4 regions of the Micromonospora sp. NPDC002717 genome follow, and region 2 is predicted to be linked to each of the others. Evidence: riboswitches for the same ligand, from Rfam matches in the RefSeq annotation. Region 2 holds a riboswitch; each other region holds the start of a gene.
The links. A riboswitch is a leader RNA that binds a small molecule or an ion and turns the genes downstream of it on or off. The one in region 2 is predicted to bind cyclic di-AMP.
Positions count from the first base shown of each region.

Region 1: linked by a shared signal. The riboswitch ahead of ABT006_RS35060 (C40 family peptidase) and the one ahead of ABT006_RS14775 (C39 family peptidase) in region 2 are both predicted to bind cyclic di-AMP.
Region 3: linked by a shared signal. The riboswitch ahead of ABT006_RS18065 (coiled-coil domain-containing protein) and the one ahead of ABT006_RS14775 (C39 family peptidase) in region 2 are both predicted to bind cyclic di-AMP.
Region 4: linked by a shared signal. The riboswitch ahead of ABT006_RS00770 (coiled-coil domain-containing protein) and the one ahead of ABT006_RS14775 (C39 family peptidase) in region 2 are both predicted to bind cyclic di-AMP.

Region 1 is NZ_JBEOVW010000001.1:597,056-601,287, forward strand. It holds gene ABT006_RS02960 (pyridoxamine 5'-phosphate oxidase family protein) at 85-636, opposite strand; gene dcd (dCTP deaminase) at 715-1,293, shown strand; gene ABT006_RS35060 (C40 family peptidase) at 1,346-2,395, opposite strand; cyclic di-AMP (ydaO/yuaA leader) riboswitch at 2,408-2,544, opposite strand; gene ABT006_RS02980 (N-acetylmuramoyl-L-alanine amidase) at 2,785-4,232, shown strand, end outside.
Region 2 is NZ_JBEOVW010000008.1:205,735-209,966, reverse strand. It holds gene ABT006_RS14785 (hypothetical protein) at 22-426, shown strand; gene ABT006_RS14780 (hypothetical protein) at 644-1,402, shown strand; cyclic di-AMP (ydaO/yuaA leader) riboswitch at 1,691-1,832, shown strand; gene ABT006_RS14775 (C39 family peptidase) at 2,053-2,898, shown strand; gene ABT006_RS14770 (alpha/beta fold hydrolase) at 3,007-3,750, shown strand; gene ABT006_RS14765 (CDP-glycerol glycerophosphotransferase family protein) at 3,770-4,232, opposite strand, start outside.
Region 3 is NZ_JBEOVW010000011.1:25,182-29,413, forward strand. It holds gene ABT006_RS18055 (STAS domain-containing protein) at 139-501, shown strand; gene ABT006_RS18060 (SRPBCC family protein) at 778-1,245, shown strand; gene ABT006_RS18065 (coiled-coil domain-containing protein) at 1,347-2,408, opposite strand; cyclic di-AMP (ydaO/yuaA leader) riboswitch at 2,422-2,553, opposite strand; gene ABT006_RS18070 (cation diffusion facilitator family transporter) at 2,707-3,624, opposite strand; gene ABT006_RS18075 (HelD family protein) at 3,735-4,232, opposite strand, start outside.
Region 4 is NZ_JBEOVW010000001.1:147,661-151,892, forward strand. It holds gene ABT006_RS00760 (hypothetical protein) at 1-272, opposite strand, end outside; gene ABT006_RS00765 (YibE/F family protein) at 691-2,043, shown strand; cyclic di-AMP (ydaO/yuaA leader) riboswitch at 2,210-2,341, shown strand; gene ABT006_RS00770 (coiled-coil domain-containing protein) at 2,345-3,364, shown strand; gene ABT006_RS00775 (carbonic anhydrase) at 3,555-4,232, opposite strand, start outside.

The DNA of each region.
Region 1 (4,232 bases), on a different contig from region 2:
GGGGCCGGCACCGTCGTCTTCGGGGCGGGGTGGGGGGCGGTGCGGCGCCCCGGACGGGGACGGCCCGGGGCGCCGCACCGCGTCTCAGGCGGCCGGGCGGGCGGCGAGGCTGTCGCCGCTCCCCGACCGCGCCTCGGGAACCGCGGCGGTGCCGGCGGCGGTCGCGCCGGGGTCGAGCCAGACCTGGACGGCGGGCCGGCCGTGCCCCTCGCCGGCGCCGCCTGCGACGCCCGGCTCCCGACGGGCGAGCATCGCCACGTCGACGGTGAACTCGAACAGCCGCCAGTCGACCTGCGGCGCGGCCCGGTGGCTGCGGGCCAGCCGGGCGACCCGGGCCGGGTCGGTGACCGGCCGGGCGTGGCCGGCGACGTAGGCCTCGTCGTCACTCTCCTCCGGCGGGAAGGAGTGCAGGGCGTAGCGGCCGTCGCGTTCCAGGTCGCGCCGCTTCGGCGAGTCGACCACGAAGCAGAAGAGCCCCTCGTCGGTGATCACCGGAGAGACGGGATGGACCCGGGGCCCGCCGTCGGCGCGGACGGTGGCCAGGTAGCCGAAGCCCGGCCCGTACTGCTGCATGAGGGAGCGGATCCCGTCGGCGAGGCGGGGCTCGTCGGCGGCGAATTCGGACCAGGAAGCCATGCCGACATTCTATCGAACACGTGTACGAACAGGTAGTCCGACACGCAGGTCACGCACATCGCTCGCTAAGGTGGTGCGATGCTGCTCTCCGACCGCGACCTGGTCTCCGAGATCAAGGCGGGCACGCTCGCGCTGGAGCCGTTCGAGCCCACGCTGGTGCAACCGTCCAGCATCGACGTCCGCCTGGACAAGCTCTTCCGCGTCTTCAACAACCATCTCTACACCCACATCGACCCGGCGATGCAGCAGGACGACCTGACGTCGATGGTCGAGGTGCCCGAGGGCGAGCCGTTCGTGCTGCACCCGGGCGAGTTCGTGCTCGCCTCGACGCTGGAGGTGATCTCCCTCGGCGACCAGCTCGCCGGGCGGCTGGAGGGCAAGTCGAGCCTGGGACGGCTCGGCCTGCTCACCCACTCCACCGCGGGCTTCATCGACCCGGGCTTCTCCGGCCACGTGACGCTGGAGCTGTCCAACGTGGCCAACCTGCCCATCACCCTCTGGCCGGGCATGAAAATCGGTCAGCTCTGCATCTTCCGGCTCTCGTCGCCGGCCGAGCACCCGTACGGCTCGGCCGTCTACGGCTCGCGCTACCAGGGGCAGCGCGGCCCGACCCCGAGCCGCTCCTGGCAGCACTGGCGCACCTGGCCGACCCGCTGACCCGACAGTCGCCGTGAGGACGGGCCCTTCCGCGCCAGGAAGGGCCCGTTCCTCACCCACTCAGCCGGGGCGGCCGTAACTGTGGATCGGGCCGTCGTCGACCTTCTTCATCTTCACCGGCACCCCGGCTCGGGAGGCGTGCACCACCCAGCCCCCGCCGACGTACATGCCGACGTGGTGCAGGTCGCTGTAGTAGAAGACCAGGTCTCCCGGGCGCAGCTCGCCCCCGGGTGACGGTCGCGGTGACGCGGCGCTGCTGCGCGGCGTTGTGCGGCAGCGAAACCCCGGCCTTCGCCCAGGCGGCGAGCATCAGGCCCGAGCAGTCGTACGCGTTCGGGCCCTCGGCGCCCCAGACGTAGGGCTTGCCGATCTGGGCGCAGGCGAACTTGACCGCAGTGCCGGCCCCGCCACCCGGGTAGCTGGCCGGGCAGGGGGCGGGGCGCAGCGAACCGCCGCCGCCGCTGCCGTAGATCCGCAGCCGCAGCTTCTGCAGCCGGTCGATCTCGGCGTTGATCTGCTTCTTCTTCGCGGCGAGCTGGGCCTCCGTCCGGCCGAGCTGGACGACCATCTCGTCGAGCGGGGCCTTCTTCTCGGCCAGCCGGTCGCGCAGCTCGGCGACCTGCCGCACGTCCTGCTGCTGGTGCTGGGCGAACCGGTCGAGCAGTTCGAGTTGGCCGACCATCTGGTCGGGCGAGCGGCTGCCCAGCAGGGCGTTGACGGCGGAGACGTTCTCGCCCTTGTAGGCGCGGACGGCCAGCGCGCTGACCTCCTCCATCGCCTGCTCGACCTGCCGTTCCAAGGGCTTGATCTGCTTGGCGAGGGCGTCGGCCTGCCTGCGTTTGGCGGCCAGGTCCTGGCGGGTGGCGTTGTGCCGTTCGATGATCGGTTCGAGTTTGTTCCAGTCCTCGTCGATCTGGCGCTCGATCTCGGCGACCGTCGGTTCGGCGTGGGCCGCCGTGGCGCCGCCGGTCAGGACGACGGCGAACGCGGCCAGGGCGGCGAGGGCGGTGGTGCAGCGGTACCAGCGTGGGCGCGGCGCAGCCGTCGTCGGGCCGGCGGGTGCCGACCGTGGCGACGGTGGCCGCGGGGCATGGTGTGCCACCGGGCTCCGTACTCCTTCTTCCCGTACCGCCTACCGGGTTAGCTGACGGGTTCGGGCGGGAAGGGGACGCCCTACCGCAGGTGCTGCGGATTCACCCCGGGGTACCTGGGTCCCCGGCTCGCTCGGGAGCGACTCGGCGGTGTCGGACCGTTACCGCCCCGGATGGGCGGACTGTCGCCGGCCGACGAATGACCAGAGTAGAGACGGTCGTTATCGATCCGCAACCCATCGCACCGTGACACACCGTATTCGTACGGACCGGTGGGAGCGCGCAACTCCGGTCGACGAAATTTTCCTTCTTCAGTAAGTGACGCATGGAAAGGTATTGACCGGAGGTGGCGCCCGGGGCGAAGGTGGCCCCACATTCGCCCGTCCGACCTGGGGGTCTGATGCACCTGTCAGCGACATCGAGGAGCAGACGCGTCCTGCTGGCCGCCGCCGTGGCGGCCGCCCTGGCGGCGACGCCGCTCACCGCCGCCGGAACCGCCGCCGCCGCGCCGACGACCGACCGGCAGCAGCAGTACGCCGCCGCGGCCGCGGAGTACGGCGTGCCGGAGAGCGTCCTGCTCGGAGTCTCCTACCTGCAGTCCCGCTGGGACACCAACGCCGGAACGCCGAGCACCAGCGGCGGCTTCGGACCGATGCACCTCACCGACGCCGAGTACGTCGCCGCACTGCCCGGGGGCACCCACCACGACGAGGGCACCGAGGACCCGCGGGGCGACGACTCCCGCCTGTCCCTGGCCGGGGCGCACGAGCCGCCGGCCGCCCAGCCCCCCGCCGAAGCCTCGCTGCGGACGCTCGACGCCGCCGCCGGGCTGACCGGAGCCAGCGAGGAGGCGCTGCGCACGGACGTCACGGCCAACATCCGGGGTGGCGCGGCGCTGCTGGCCGCGTACCAGAAGGAGATCGGCGCCCCGGTCGGCGCCGACACGGACCCGGCGGCCTGGTACGGCGCGGTGGCCCGCTACTCCGGCGCGGACAGCGCCGACGCCGCGGCGGCCTTCGCCAACGAGGTGTACGCCACCATCGCCGCCGGCGACAGCCGGCTGACCGACGACGGGCAGCAGGTCACCCTCGCCGCCCGCGCGGTGCAGCCGGAACGCTCCTGGCTGGACCGGCTGGGCCTGCGCAAGGTCGCCCGGCCCGACGGGCTGGAGTGCCCCGACACGATCTCCTGCGAGTGGATCCCGGCGCCCTACGCGCAGTACGGCCCGACCGTGGGTGACTACGGCAACCACGACCTCGCCGACCGGCCGACCCAGCAGAAGATCGAGTACATCGTCATCCACGACACCGAGGGCTACTTCGGGCCCAGCGTCAACCTGGTCAAGGACCCGAGGCGGGTGGGCTGGCACTACACCCTGCGCTCGGTGGACGGCCACATCGCCCAGCACATCAAGACCAAGAACGTCGGCTGGCACGCCGGCAACTGGTACGTGAACGCCAAGTCCATCGGCCTGGAGCACGAGGGCTTCGCGGGGCACGGCACCTGGTACACCGAGGCGATGTACCGCACCTCCGCCAAGCTGGTCCGCCACCTGGCGCTGCGGTACAACATCCCGTTGGACCGGCAGCACATCATCGGTCACGACAACGTCCCCGGCACCGTCGCCTCGACCGTGCGCGGCATGCACTGGGACCCGGGCCCGTACTGGGACTGGTCGCACTACTTCGACCTGCTCAAGGCGCCGTTCACGTCGACCGGCACGCCGCACACGGGGCTGGTCACCATCGACCCGGACTTCGCCACCAACCAGCCGCAGTTCACCGGCTGCAACCGGCAGCCGCCCGGCGTGCCGAACCCGCCCCCGCCGGTGGCTCCCTGCCCGCTGCG
Region 2 (4,232 bases):
CATCGGCGGTAGCGTGGTCGCGTGCTTGCCGTCGCGCTCACCTGTCCCCTGTGGTGGGTGGCGCGGTGGGCCGCGCGGCTGCTGACCGGCCTCGCCGTCGCGGTCGCGTTCGCCGTCGGCGCCGGGGCCCTTCCCGCCGTCTCGGCCCAGGCCGGAGTGCCGTCGACCGACACCTGGGCGCCCCCGGCTCACACCTGGGCGCCCCCGGCCCCGGCGCTCCCCGTCACGCTGGCACCCGCCGACCCGCCCGTGGTCGTCGCCGACCACCGCGTCGTCGCCGCCGACCGGGCCGCCACCGGCCCCGGCCACCCCGCCGCTCCGGCCGACCCGGGCGCAGCCGCCGGGGCCGTCACCGTCGGCCCGGTCCCCGCGCCGGCCGGGCACACCCCGGGGACGGTCGGCCCCCGGGGCCCGCCGCACGTGTGATCCGCACCGCCCCGCGGGGCACGCGCCCCGCGACCGCACCCGCCGCAACGGCGTAGGAAGGGCACCTTCCGCTGTCGCAGGCGTTGGCAAAGGCGCCCGTCATCCGCCCTCCACCACCCGCACCCGTCCCGGCGGCGGGACGTGGCACCGCCGCGCCCCGCCATCCGGGCGCCGGGTGCGCCCCGCTGCCGCACTCGCTCCCCGTGAGGTGCCGACCATGGAGACCGTCGTCTACCAGTTCCTGATCGAGGTGCCGCGGGCCGTCGCCATCTGGTCCGCCCTGCTCCTGCTGGCCCTGACCGTGCTCGCCGTGCTGGTCGCCCGCCCCGAGCGGGTCCGTCCCGACGGCGAGCCGGTCGCCCCGCCCGCGGTCGACCCCGAGGCGGAGGCGGCCGACCTGCGCCGCTACGCCGAGGAGGTGGCCGTCGCGGCGGGCCGGGCCGCCCGCACCGCCCGGCGGCGGCGGGCCGACTGGCTCGCCGCGCAGGAGGAGGCCGGCCGGGCCTGGCGGGCGTACGACGAGGCGGAGACCGCCGCCCGCCGCTTCACCGGGGCCGCCGCCCTGCCCGCCCCGCGCACCCCGCGCACCCCCGCCGAGTACGCCGCCCGCGAGCGCTGGCTGCACCAGGCGGCGGTGGCGGCCCACTGGCGCGGCGACCTCTCCACCCGCCAACTCCGCGAGGTGTTCGGCCGCCGGGCCGGCTGGGATCCCCGCCGACACCCGGTCGAGCAGGAGATCGCGCTGGCCCGGGCGGTACGCGCCGCGAGGCGGGCCGACCACCGGGCCGCCGCCGAGCGGGAACGGTTGGCGTGGCGGGACGCCGACCTGGCCGCCGAGGCGGCGCGGGCGCTGGCCGGGGAGGCGTACGCGGCGGCGGTCCGGCTCCGGCCGGGCCGGCTCCCGGCGGCCCGGCCGGTGTCCGCCGGGCGTCGGCCCGCGCTCGCCGCGCGCTGGCGGCCCGCGCGGGTGGGCTGAACCGCCGGGGCAATTTCGTGACGCCGGTCATAGCGGTGCCGAACCGGTCATCCGGCGCGGCCCGGCCGATTCCCGCCGACGATTCCGCGCCGATGTCCGTCGCTCGTCCGGTTGTCGACGCAAGGTGCGTCGGGAAACGGTCGTCCCATTGAGTCACGTCAGTGCCGAACTGACCGCAAAAAAAGTCCCTCGATCAAGGTTTAAGCAGGTGGGAGCGGGTTGGCAGGGTGCGGGCCGACCAGTAGTGTCGGCCCGTCCGGTGCGGTACCCGATCGCAAGAGGCGACGCCGCGCCGACCCGCCTAATCGTGAACAGGCGAGCCGGGGACCCAGTGCAACATCGGGGTGAATCCGCGGGCCACGGCCCACGGTAGGGCGTTCTTCCCGCCCGAATCCGTCAGCTAACCCGGTCGGCGGCGTCGGAAGGAGTTCCATCCCCGTGCAGCACCCACCCGCCCCTCGGTCGTTCCGGCGCCTCCACGGCGCCGCGGTGCCCGCGCTCGCCCGACCGCACGCCGCGAGCTGACCCACCGGTCACCGCCCGTCGCCCGGCATCCCGGGCGCATCCCCTGAGTGGTCCACCACCGCCGGACGCCGTCCGCGCGGTCGGTCCCCCCTGCGCGGACCGGCGGCCGCTCACCCCCCGAGCCCGTGGAGGAAACCGTGAAGCACCACCTCAAGCGACAGCTCCGTCGCCTCACGTCCGAGCGTCCGTACCAGGTGGCCGCCGCGTCGGCCGCGGCGCTCGTGCTCGCGTCGGGCACCGGCGCGCTGCTGGCCGGCACCGACGAGGCACCCGCCGCCGCACAGGCCCCGGTGGCCGTGAGCGAGCTGCGGGACGGCACCGTCGCCTCGCGCGGCGACGCCCGCGTCGCGGCGGCCCCGTCGACCGGCGCCCCGGCCGCGTCCAGCGCCGCTCCGTCGGCCAGCGCCACCAGCGCCGCCCCGAACCCGGACCTGACCCGCAAGCCGGAGCCGCCGAAGCCGCCGAAGGCGAAGTCCCTGGACTACGACTACCAGGCCCAGACCACCTTCTACAACTGCGGTCCGGCCGCCGTCCGGCACGCCCTCAGCGCCGCCGGCATCGCGCGCAGCCAGGACGCCCTCGGTGCCCAGCTGGGCACCGACGAGATGGGCACCGACTCGGCCGAGGACACCACCCGGGTGCTGAACGCGACGGTGAAGGGTGACCCGTACCGGACCCGGATGATCCCGGGCGGTGCCGCGACCCCGGCGCAGATGGACCAGCTCCAGGCCGACGTCGTCGCCGCCATCACGGACGGGCGGGGCGTCGTGGTGAACGTCGCCGGCAGCGCCACGGACACCGACGGCGGCTGGCACTCGTTCCCCGGCGGCCACTACATCGCCGTCGTGGGCTACCAGGACGAGGGCCGGCTGGTGAAGATCGCCGACTCGGCGAACCCGGCGACCGCGTCGTACTGGATGTCCACCATCGCCCTGGCGAACTGGGCCGCCACCCGCGGCTACTCCGCCTGAGAAAGACACCCGTCGGGCGTCGGCTCCCCACCCCGGGAGCCGGCGCCCGATGTCGTCTCCGGGTCACGGCCCTCGCCGGGGCGTACGGCGGGTGGCACACTGCGGCCTATGGTCGATGAATCGGGTGACCGGGACGGCCGGCGCGTCCTGCTGCTGCTGCACGGCATGGGCGCGACCGGGGACGTGTGGCTGCCCTGGGCGCCGCTGCTGGAGCGCCGGTGGGCGGGGCGGTGGCTGGCGCCGGACCTCGCCGGCCACGGCTGGTCGCCGCCGCTGCCGGCGTACTCGTTCGCCGGGCTGGCCGACCGGATCGCCGCGGGGCTCGCGGCGGGGGACCGGCTCGTCGTGCTGGGGCACTCCCTCGGCGGCGTGGTCGGGCTGGCGCTGGCCGCCCGCCGCGCCGGGCTGCCGGTCGACGCCGTGGTCGGGCTCGGCATCAAGGCCGTCTGGTCCCCGGCCGAGCTGGCGAAGGCCGGGGAGTTGGCCGCCCGACCGGTGACCTGGTTCGCCAGCCGGGACGAGGCGGCCCGCCGGTACCTGCGGGTGGCCGGCCTGACCGGGCTCCTCGCGCCGGACCACCCCGTGGTCGAGGCCGGGCTGCGGCAGGTCGACGGCCGCTGGCGGCTGGCGATGGACCCCGCCGCGTTCGGGGTGGGGGAGCCGGACCTGCCGACCCTGCTGGCGGCGACGGACGTGCCGGTGCTGCTGGCCCGCGGCGAGCACGACCCGATGGTCACCGACGCCCAGCTCAAGGAGCTGGGCGTGCCGGTCGCCACCCTGCCCGGCCTGGGCCACAACGCCCACGTCGAGGCCCCCGAGGCCGTCCTGGAGCTGGTCGACCCGTACCGCTGACCCGCGAGGCGGCGGCCGGTCAGGCGGTGGCGGACAGGGTCGCCCCGTCCGGCTCGACCGGCAGGCCGGGCCCGCCGACGGCGCGCGGCGTCGGCGGGTTCCAGTCCGCGTCGAGCTGCCGCCGCGCGGCGTCCAGGAACGCCTCGGCGTACGACTCGGCCGGGAAGTCGCCCAGGTAGCGGCTCCGGGTGGCCCAGCGGGCGGTGGCGAGCGGGTCGGTGTCGAGCAGCGCGGCCAGCACCTCGTCCACGTTGGACATGTCGCGGCGCAGCACGTAGCCCGAGCCGGCCAGCGGGAACCGCTCGGCGAACCGGTCGCCCTCGTCGCCCATGTCCGTGACCGCGTACGGCTTGCCGGAGTAGAGGTAGTCGGAGATCACCCCGGACACGTCGGAGACGAGCGCGTCCGAACGGTTCACGCACTCCGTCAGGGTCAGCTCGCGGGTGGCGGCGGCGCCGAAGACGTGCTGCCGGCCGGTACGG
Region 3 (4,232 bases), on a different contig from region 2:
ATAAGGGCGACTTGGTGCGCCCTCATCCGCGAATTGCTCATCCCGAGGGGTGGCGACCGAGGCCGTCGGAGGAATACTCTCGGTCGCGGCCCGCGTACTGATGAGGCGCCCGTCGGACGGGCGAGTGGAGGTGCTCGCGTGAGCCTGTCGATCGTGAAGTCGGTTATGCCCGGTGGTGTCATCGAGATCGCCCCCCGGGGCGAGATCGACGTCGACACCGCATACGAGGTGCGCGAGGCGATCGCCGAGGTCCTGGCCAAGGGGCACCCCAGCCGGATCGAGCTCAACATGAGGCTCGTCACCTTCATCGACTCCGTCGGTATCAGCGCGATGGTCGCCGGCTTCCAGACCGCCGAGGTGAGCGGCGTCAAGCTCGTCGTCACCGAGCCGAGCCGGTTCGTGCACCGGCAGCTCTGGGTGACCGGCCTGCTCGGCCTCTTCGGCGCCCCCGAGCCCTACTACGCCGGCGCGCCCGCCCCCGAGGTCCTCCCCGGCGCCTGACCCGCCGGCAGGGTCCCGCCGGTGACCCGTTGGCGTCAGTCGTCGCCGAGGCCCGACAGGTCGATGTCGGACGACTCGGTGACCACGCGGATCGCCGTCACGGAGGCGTAGCCGTCGGCCAGCAGGGCCAGGCCGCTGCCCGGCTGCACCTGTCAACGACCGACGGTAGCCGGCGGGCGGGTCGACGGCCGGCATCCGCGCGCGCGGAGCGGCACACCGTTGCCAGCGCGCCGCCGGTGCGCGACGATCGGGCGACGGCGACGGTGGGGAGACGGCGTGCTCAGACGGGATTCCTTCAGCTACACCGTCCAGGCGCGCTGCTCGCTCGCCGACGCCGCGGGGTTGCTCGCGGACCCGGCCCGGCAGCAGGACCTGCACCCGCTGATCGCCCGGGTCCGCCGGGTGTCACCCCGTCGCGGCGCGCGGGCCAGCTACCTCATCACCGACCGGCTGGCCGTCGGGCCGCTGCGCCTGCCGGTCACCTACCGGGCCGACGTCCTGGTCGACGGGCCGGACGAGATCGTCACCGTGGCCCGGCAGTGGCCGGCCACCACGGTGCGCAACCGGACCCGACTGCGGGCCGAGCCGGACGGCGTGGTCCGGATCGACGTCGAGATCACCCTCGCCGCGCCGGTCCCGCTCTTCGGCTACGCCTTCCGCCAGGCGCGCGCCGCCCACCTCGGGCTGGCGGCCCGGCTCGGCGTCGCCCTCGGTGGGCACCCGCCGGAGTCACCGCCCGGCTGAGCCGGGCACCGACACGGCGAAATCCCCGGCCGTCGGCCGGGGAGGTGGCGGTGGGAGCGGTCGGCCCCGGTGACCCGCCCGCGGGTCACCGGGGCCGAACGTCAGTAGACCGACAGGTGCACGTGGTTGGTGTGGTCGCTGGACGGGTCGCCGTTGGCCCCGCTGTACGACTTCCAGCCGCTGCTGGGCAGCCAGATCTGCCTGTACCAGATCACGTAGAGCACGGCGAGCCGGTCGGCGTTCTTGACGAAGTACGCCGCCAGGTTGTTGCCGTACGTCCTGTCGCCGCCGGTGGCGTCGCCGCCGAACCCGCTCTTCTGTGCCGCGAAGTCGCAGGCCCGGCCCTTGGGGTGCTCGCCGGAGCCGCCGGGGCGGTAGCAGGAGACGTAGCGGGTGAAGCCGGCCGCCTTGGCCTGGTTCAGCGCGTGCAGGGTGCGCGGGGTGATGCAGCCGTTGGCGGGGGTGGGGTCGTTGACGCTGCACGACTCGGACGGCCAGGACCCGTCGGAGTTGCGTGGCGCCGGCTTCGCCGTCGCGGTGGAGCTGCCGCCCGGCCCGCCGCCACTTGCCTGCGACCGGTTGGCGACCGTCAGCGCCCGCTCCGCCTGCTCCTTGCGCTTGGCCATCACCGTGACCTGCTTGCGCTGCTCCCGGATCTCGCCGTCCAGGGCGAGCTTGGTGCGGGTGGCCTGGTCGCGGGTCTCCTGGAGCTCGCGGAGCGCCCGGTCCTCGTTGGCGGCCACCGCGTCGAGAGCGGCGGCCCGGTCCATGAAGCCGTCCGGCGAGCTGCTGTTGAGCAGGGCGGAAACCACCCCCAGCCGGCCGGTCCGGTAGGCCACTCCGGCGATCTCGCCGACCTTGCTGTTCCGCTCGGTCAGCTCGCTCTCGGTCGTCTTGAGCTGCGCGGCGAGCTGCTGCTGCCGCTTGACCGACGTGTCCAGCGCCCGCTTGGCGTCCAGGTAGCCCTTGCTGGCGGCTTCGAGCTGGGCCCGCAGGGCGGGCGTGCCGCCCTCCTGGTCCTGGCCGGGGGCTGCGGCGAGCAGGCCGGCCCGGGAGGCGGCCGCCGCGGGGGCGGTGGTGACCGGGGTGACCGCGGCGCCGAGGGCGAGCGTCGCGGCGATCAGGGCCGCCAACCGGGCGGCGCGTCGTCGTACAGGTGCCATCACTGGCATACACGTGTCCTTCCGTCAGCCGCCGACCGGGTTAGCTGACGGGTTCGGGACGGAAGATCCCTACCGCTGACGCGGATGCACCCCACGAACATGGTTCCCCGGTTCGCCCCGCCGGGCGATTAGGCGGCGGCCACCGCCGGCACCGGTGGGTGCCGCCTGGCGGAGGCCGGAGCCGAGCCTACCGGTGTCGGTGTGACTGGTGCAGCGCAGGTGACTGAGGGTGCCTGTCCGCTTACCGTCAAATCCGACATAAGTCAACAATACTCTCCCAGATTTAAGGCTGTGCTCATTACCACTCAACCGACCCGCAGGCCCCGGGAGACGCCCCCGGCTCGATCTGCAACGTCGCGTGCTCGATCTGGAAGTCCTCGTGCAGGGCCGTCCGGGCCGCGGTGAGCACCGCGCCGACCTCCGCGCCCGGCTCCATCGTCAGGTGCGCCGAGGCCACCTCCATCCCGGAGGTCAGCGTCCAGACGTGCAGGTCGTGCACCTCGGCCACGCCGGGCACGGCGGCCAGCCGGTCGTGCACCCTGGTGACCTCGAGGTGCTCCGGCGCGGCCTGCACCAGGATGCGCAGCGCGGCGCGCCCGAGCCGCCAGGTGCGGGGCAGGATGAACATCCCGATCGCCACCGCGACCAGCGGGTCCGCCCACCACCAGTCGGTGACGGCGATCAGCAGGGCCGCGCCGATCACGCCGAGTGAGCCCAGCAGGTCGCCCAGCACCTCCAGGTACGCGCCCTGCATGTTGATGCTCTCCTTCGCCCCGGACCGCAGCAGGGCGAAGGCGGCCACGTTGGCGAGCAGGCCGAGCACGGCGACCGCGAGCATCGGGCCGGCGAGCACCTCCGGCGGGTCGCCGAACCGGCGTGCGGCCTCGACGACCACGTAGACCGCGACGCCGGAGAGCAGCACGGCGTTGGCCAGGGCGGCCAGCACCTCCAGCCGGTAGAGGCCGAAGGTGCGCTGCGGGTCCGCGCCGGCGCGCCGGGTCGCGGTGATCGCCGCGAGCGCCATGCCGATGCCGAGCACGTCGGTGAACATGTGCCCGGCGTCGCTCAGCAGAGCCAGCGAGCCGGTGCGGAAGGCGGCCACCGCCTCCACCACCATCAGGGCGCCGAGCAGCGCGAACGCCGCCCAGAGGCGGCCCCGGTGGCGGTGCGCGGCATTCGCGACCGACCCGTGGTGGTGGTCATGACCTGCACCCACGCGCCCACCTTCCGTCACCCGTCAGGACCCGGTTCAATCTATGCTCACATCGCAATATGTGCAAGTGATTGCCCGGCGGCGGTCGGGACGACTCAGCCGGTCGGGACGACTCAGCCGGTCGGGTCGACGGTGGTCAGCCGCTGGGTGGCCCGCGACAGCGCGACGTAGAGCGTCCGTACGCCCGAACCCGGGTCGGCCCGGATCTCGCCCGGGGCGACCAGGACCACGCCGTCGTACTCCATGCCCTTGGCCTCCAGGCTGGTCACCACCTGCAGGCGCGGCGCGTCAAGCCCGCCCAGCCACCCGGCCACCTCGTCCCGGCGGGGCACCGGGGTGATCACGCCCACGGTGCCCTCCACCTCGGCCAGCAACGCCGTGGCCGCCGTCGCCACGGCGGTCTCCAGCTCCGCCGGCAGCACCACCAGCTCGACCGGGTCGACGCCGGTGGAGCGCACCGCCCTGGGCAGCGGGAGGTCCGGGTGCAGCCGGCGGATCTCGGCCGCCGCCACCGCGAAGATCTCCGCCGAGTTGCGGTAGTTCGTGGTCAGGGTGAAGTGGTGCCTCTTGCGCCGGCCCAGCGCCTGGTCCCGGGCGCGGGCCAGCTCCTC
Region 4 (4,232 bases), on a different contig from region 2:
GGGTCCTGACCGAGCGGCGCGGCGGTGTCGTGGCGGGGCAGCGCGGCGGTGACCTGACTGAGCGGCGCAAAGGTGTCGTGACGGGGCAGCGCCTGCGCCGCGCCGCCGTGCGCACCCGCTGCGGCAACGGCGTGCGCGGAAAACTCGGCGGGATGGCCCACGGCGTGCGAGCCGTGGCCGAGGGTGTGCATCGCGGCCAGGCCGAACAGCGTGCCGACGAGCAGCAGCAGCCGGACCCATCGCCCCGCCGTCACTGTCGCCGCCGCCCGCACACCGACCACGGTAGCCCCCGGGGCCGGCGCGTCTGGGGGCGACCGGCGCACCCGGCGGCGAATCCACCCCGGACGAGACCGCCGTGTCGGCCACGACGGGGCGGTCGACCCGCGGTGACCGGGCGGCGACCAGCGGTCGCCGGACGGGACGGCCCGCGGCCGACACCAGCCCTCACGACCTGCGCCCGGATGTCGGGATGGCTACCATTCGGCCGGTGGCCCTCCGCACTCCGCGCCGCCCGCACCGCTGCCCCGACCGGGCGGCGGTATCGAGCGACCGCGACCGGCCGGGCCGGGCCGTCGCGGTGCGTGACCGGCCCGACACCACAGGGCGATCCGCCGCGGCGGCCACCCGGGCACGCCGAACCGACCGGCCCGCCGGCACGTACCCCGCCCTGGATTCGTTGGGAGACACTCGATGGGCGCCGACCACACCCGTCCCGCACCGTCCGCACCGCCGGGGGTGCGACGGATCCTCGTCGCGACGGTGGTGCCCCTCTTCGTCGCCACCCTGATCGCGGCCCTGCTGCTCTGGCCGTGGGACGCCCCGGACGCCGCGCCCGGCACCGATCCGCCCCGCCACCACGGCACGGTGACCCGGGTGGTGACGGAGCCGTGCCCGCCCACCCCGGAGACGCCGGAGGGCGCCCCGGGCGCCGCGGAGGGCCCCTGCGGCACCGTGACCGTACGCGTCGACGACGGCCCCGACGCCGGCCAGCAGGTGGAGACGCCCGTACCGGCAGGGCCGGGGGCGCCGACGGTCGCGGTCGGCGACGAGATCATCCTGGTCCAGCTCACCGATCCCGCCGACCCCTCGGCGAGCGCCTACAACATCGCCGAGCACCAGCGCGGCAAGCCGCTGCTCTGGTTGGTGGTGCTCTTCGCCGCCGCGATCGTCGCGTTCGGGCGGTGGCGGGGGCTCGCGGCGCTGGCCGGCCTGGCGGCGAGCTTCGCCATCCTGCTGACCTTCGTGCTGCCCGGCATCAGCGCCGGCAGCCCACCGCTGCTGGTCGCGGTCGTCGGCGCGGCACTGATCATGTTCGTGGTGCTCTACCTGACGCACGGGGTGACCGCGCAGACCTCGGTCGCCGTGCTCGGCACGCTGGGCAGCCTGGTGCTGACGGGCGTGCTCGGCACGATCGCCACCGCGGCGACCCACCTGACCGGGTTCGGCACCGAGGACGCCACCACGCTGTCGATGTTCCAGGCCGACGTCGACCTGCACGGCCTGCTGCTCGCCGGGATCATCATCGGCTCGCTCGGCGTGCTCGACGACGTCACCGTGACGCAGGCCGCGACGGTCACCGAGCTGGCGCACGCCAACCCGGGGCTGTCCCGGATGCAGCTGTACCGGGCGGCCACCCGGGTCGGTCGCGCGCACATCGCCTCGACGGTGAACACCATCGTGCTGGCGTACGCCGGGGCCTCGCTGCCGGTGCTGCTCCTGCTGACCGCCGACTCCCGGGCGGTGAGCCAGATCCTGACCAGCGAGTTCCTGGCCCAGGAGATCGTCCGCAGCGCGGTCGCCACCCTGGGCCTGATCGCCGCCGTGCCGCTGACCACCGGGCTCGCGGCCGTGGTGACCACGGCCGGCCGGCGCGGCGGCGAGTCAGCCGACCGCGGCGCACCGCCGACCCCGCCTGCTCCCCGACCGGCGGCCGACCGGTCCGAGGCGCTGGAGGCCCTCAGCGGGCCGCGCGCCGGAAACACCGCCTCCGCAGCCCCCGCCGGGTGGCCCGACCGCGACGGGAGCACGGACACCGCATGGTGAAACTCCTCAGCGTGACCGATCAGGACGTCCCGCCTGATAAACGCGTCACTGCTCACCCTCCGCCGTTACGAAATAACGCATTTAGTCGGCTTAGGGACGTAGATCCCCGGCAGGGCTCTCGGGTAACCTCGCTGCCGGTCACCGCCGAAGGCGCGCAGCGGCGCCTGCGGTGCCGCCGCCCAATCGCCGCCAGGCGAGCCGGGGACCCAGGTACGTGGGGTGAATCCGCGACAGCGGTAGGGGCCACTTCCGCCCCGAACCCGTCAGCTAACCCGGTCGGCGGTCGACGGAAGGGAAAAATGTGACGGCACCCCTACGCCGCTGGTTGACACCTGTGGTGGCCGTGATCGCCGCCCTGGCCGTCTTCGCCGGGCCCCTCCCGGCGGCGGCCGCACCCACCCCACCGCCCCAGCCCTCCGGCCACGGGGACGACGAGCCCAAGCTGCTCAACGACCTGATCGAGACGCGGAACCGCAACTACGTCCAGGCCAAGGCGAAGCTCGCGAAGTCGAAGAAGCGCCAACTGGAACTGGCCCTGGAGGTCGACCGGGCGCAGGCCGACCTGGCAGCGCTGGCCCCGCAGGTGAGCCAGATCGCCGCCCAGTCCTACCGGACCGGGCGGATCGGCGCGGTGTCGATGCTGCTGGACACCGCCAGCCCCGACTCGTTCGTCAAGCGCGCCGCCGCCCTCGACGAGCTGAACCTGGTCAACTCCAAGAAACTCGCCGAGGTGAACGCGGTCAAGAACCGCGCCGAGCAGGCCAAGCTGGCGCTCGACGCCGAGGTTCGCGAGCAGACGAAGCTGACCAACGAGATGGCCCGCGGCAAGCGCGAGGCGGAGAAGGCGCTCGCACTGGTCGGCGGCAGGGGGCTGACCAGCGGCAAGGTGGTCGCCACCTCGCCGGTGGCCCGGATGGCACCGGGTCGTACTGCCGACGGCGACTGGAAGCCCCTGTCCTGCACCGAGGACGACCCCACCACCTCCGGCTGCATCACCGCGCGCACGCTGCACATGTACAAGGAGGTCAAGCGGGCCGGCTTCAACCGCTTCGTCGGCTGTTACCGCTCCGGCGGGCCGTACGAGCATCCGAAGGGCCGGGCCTGCGACTGGTCGCTGCAGAGGAGTGGCTTCTCCCCCTGGCACAACGACGACACCTACATGTACGGCAACAACCTGACCGCGTTCCTGGTCCGTAACGCCGACCGGCTCGGCATCTACTACGTGATCTGGAACCGGCAGATCTGGTTCCCGGCGACCGGCTGGAAGTCCTACAGCGGCCCGTCGAACCATACGGACCACGTGCACGTGTCGCTGCTCTGACGGCAGCCAACGACAGGGCCGCCCCGCAGTCGCGGGGCGGCCCTGTCGGCGTCTGTCGCCGTGTCGGCGTCCGTGACCCTGCTGGCGTCCACGGCCTGTGGTCGCCGCCCGTGGCCCTGCCGACGCCTGTGGCCCTCGTCGCCGGGCGTCGTCGGGCGTCCGGGCCGGGCCGGGCGAGCGTGGGAACCGGTCAGGCGAGGGCGGCGCTGGCGGCCGGCTGTGCCCCGTCGACCGCGCCCGGCCCGGTGGGCGCGGCGGCGACCCCCCGCGGCTCGCCGGTCGGCACGGCGGTGACCGCCCGCGCCTCGCCGGCGGCCAGCCGGTATGACATGCCCACGACGGCGCAGCGCCCGGCGGCAACCTCGGCGGCGAGTACGGCCGACCTGTCCAGCATCGCCTCGACGGTCTGCGCGATGTGGATGTCGACGATCCGGTCGATGTCGTCCACGCCCTCGGCGGCGGCGCGGCGCAGGCTGGGCACCACGGCGTCCACCACGGCGCGCAGGTGCCCAGCCGGGGGCGCGCCGGTGGCGTCCGCCGCACGGGCCGCCTGGACGGCCCCGCAGGAGTCGTGCCCGAGGACCACCACCAGCGGCGTGCGCAGGACCGTCACGGCGTACTCGACGCTGCCCAGCACCTCGGGGCCGACCGTGTGTCCGGCGGTGCGCACCACGAAGAGGTCGCCGAGGCCGCGGTCGAAGATGATCTCCGCGGCGAGCCGGGAGTCGGAGCAGCCGACGATCACCGCGAACGGGTGCTGCCCGTCCGCGACCGCGGCACGATGCCCGGCGTCCTGGTTGGGGTGGCGTGGAGTGCCGGTGACGAACCGGTGGTTGCCGGCCTGCAACTCGGCGAACGCCTGCTCCGG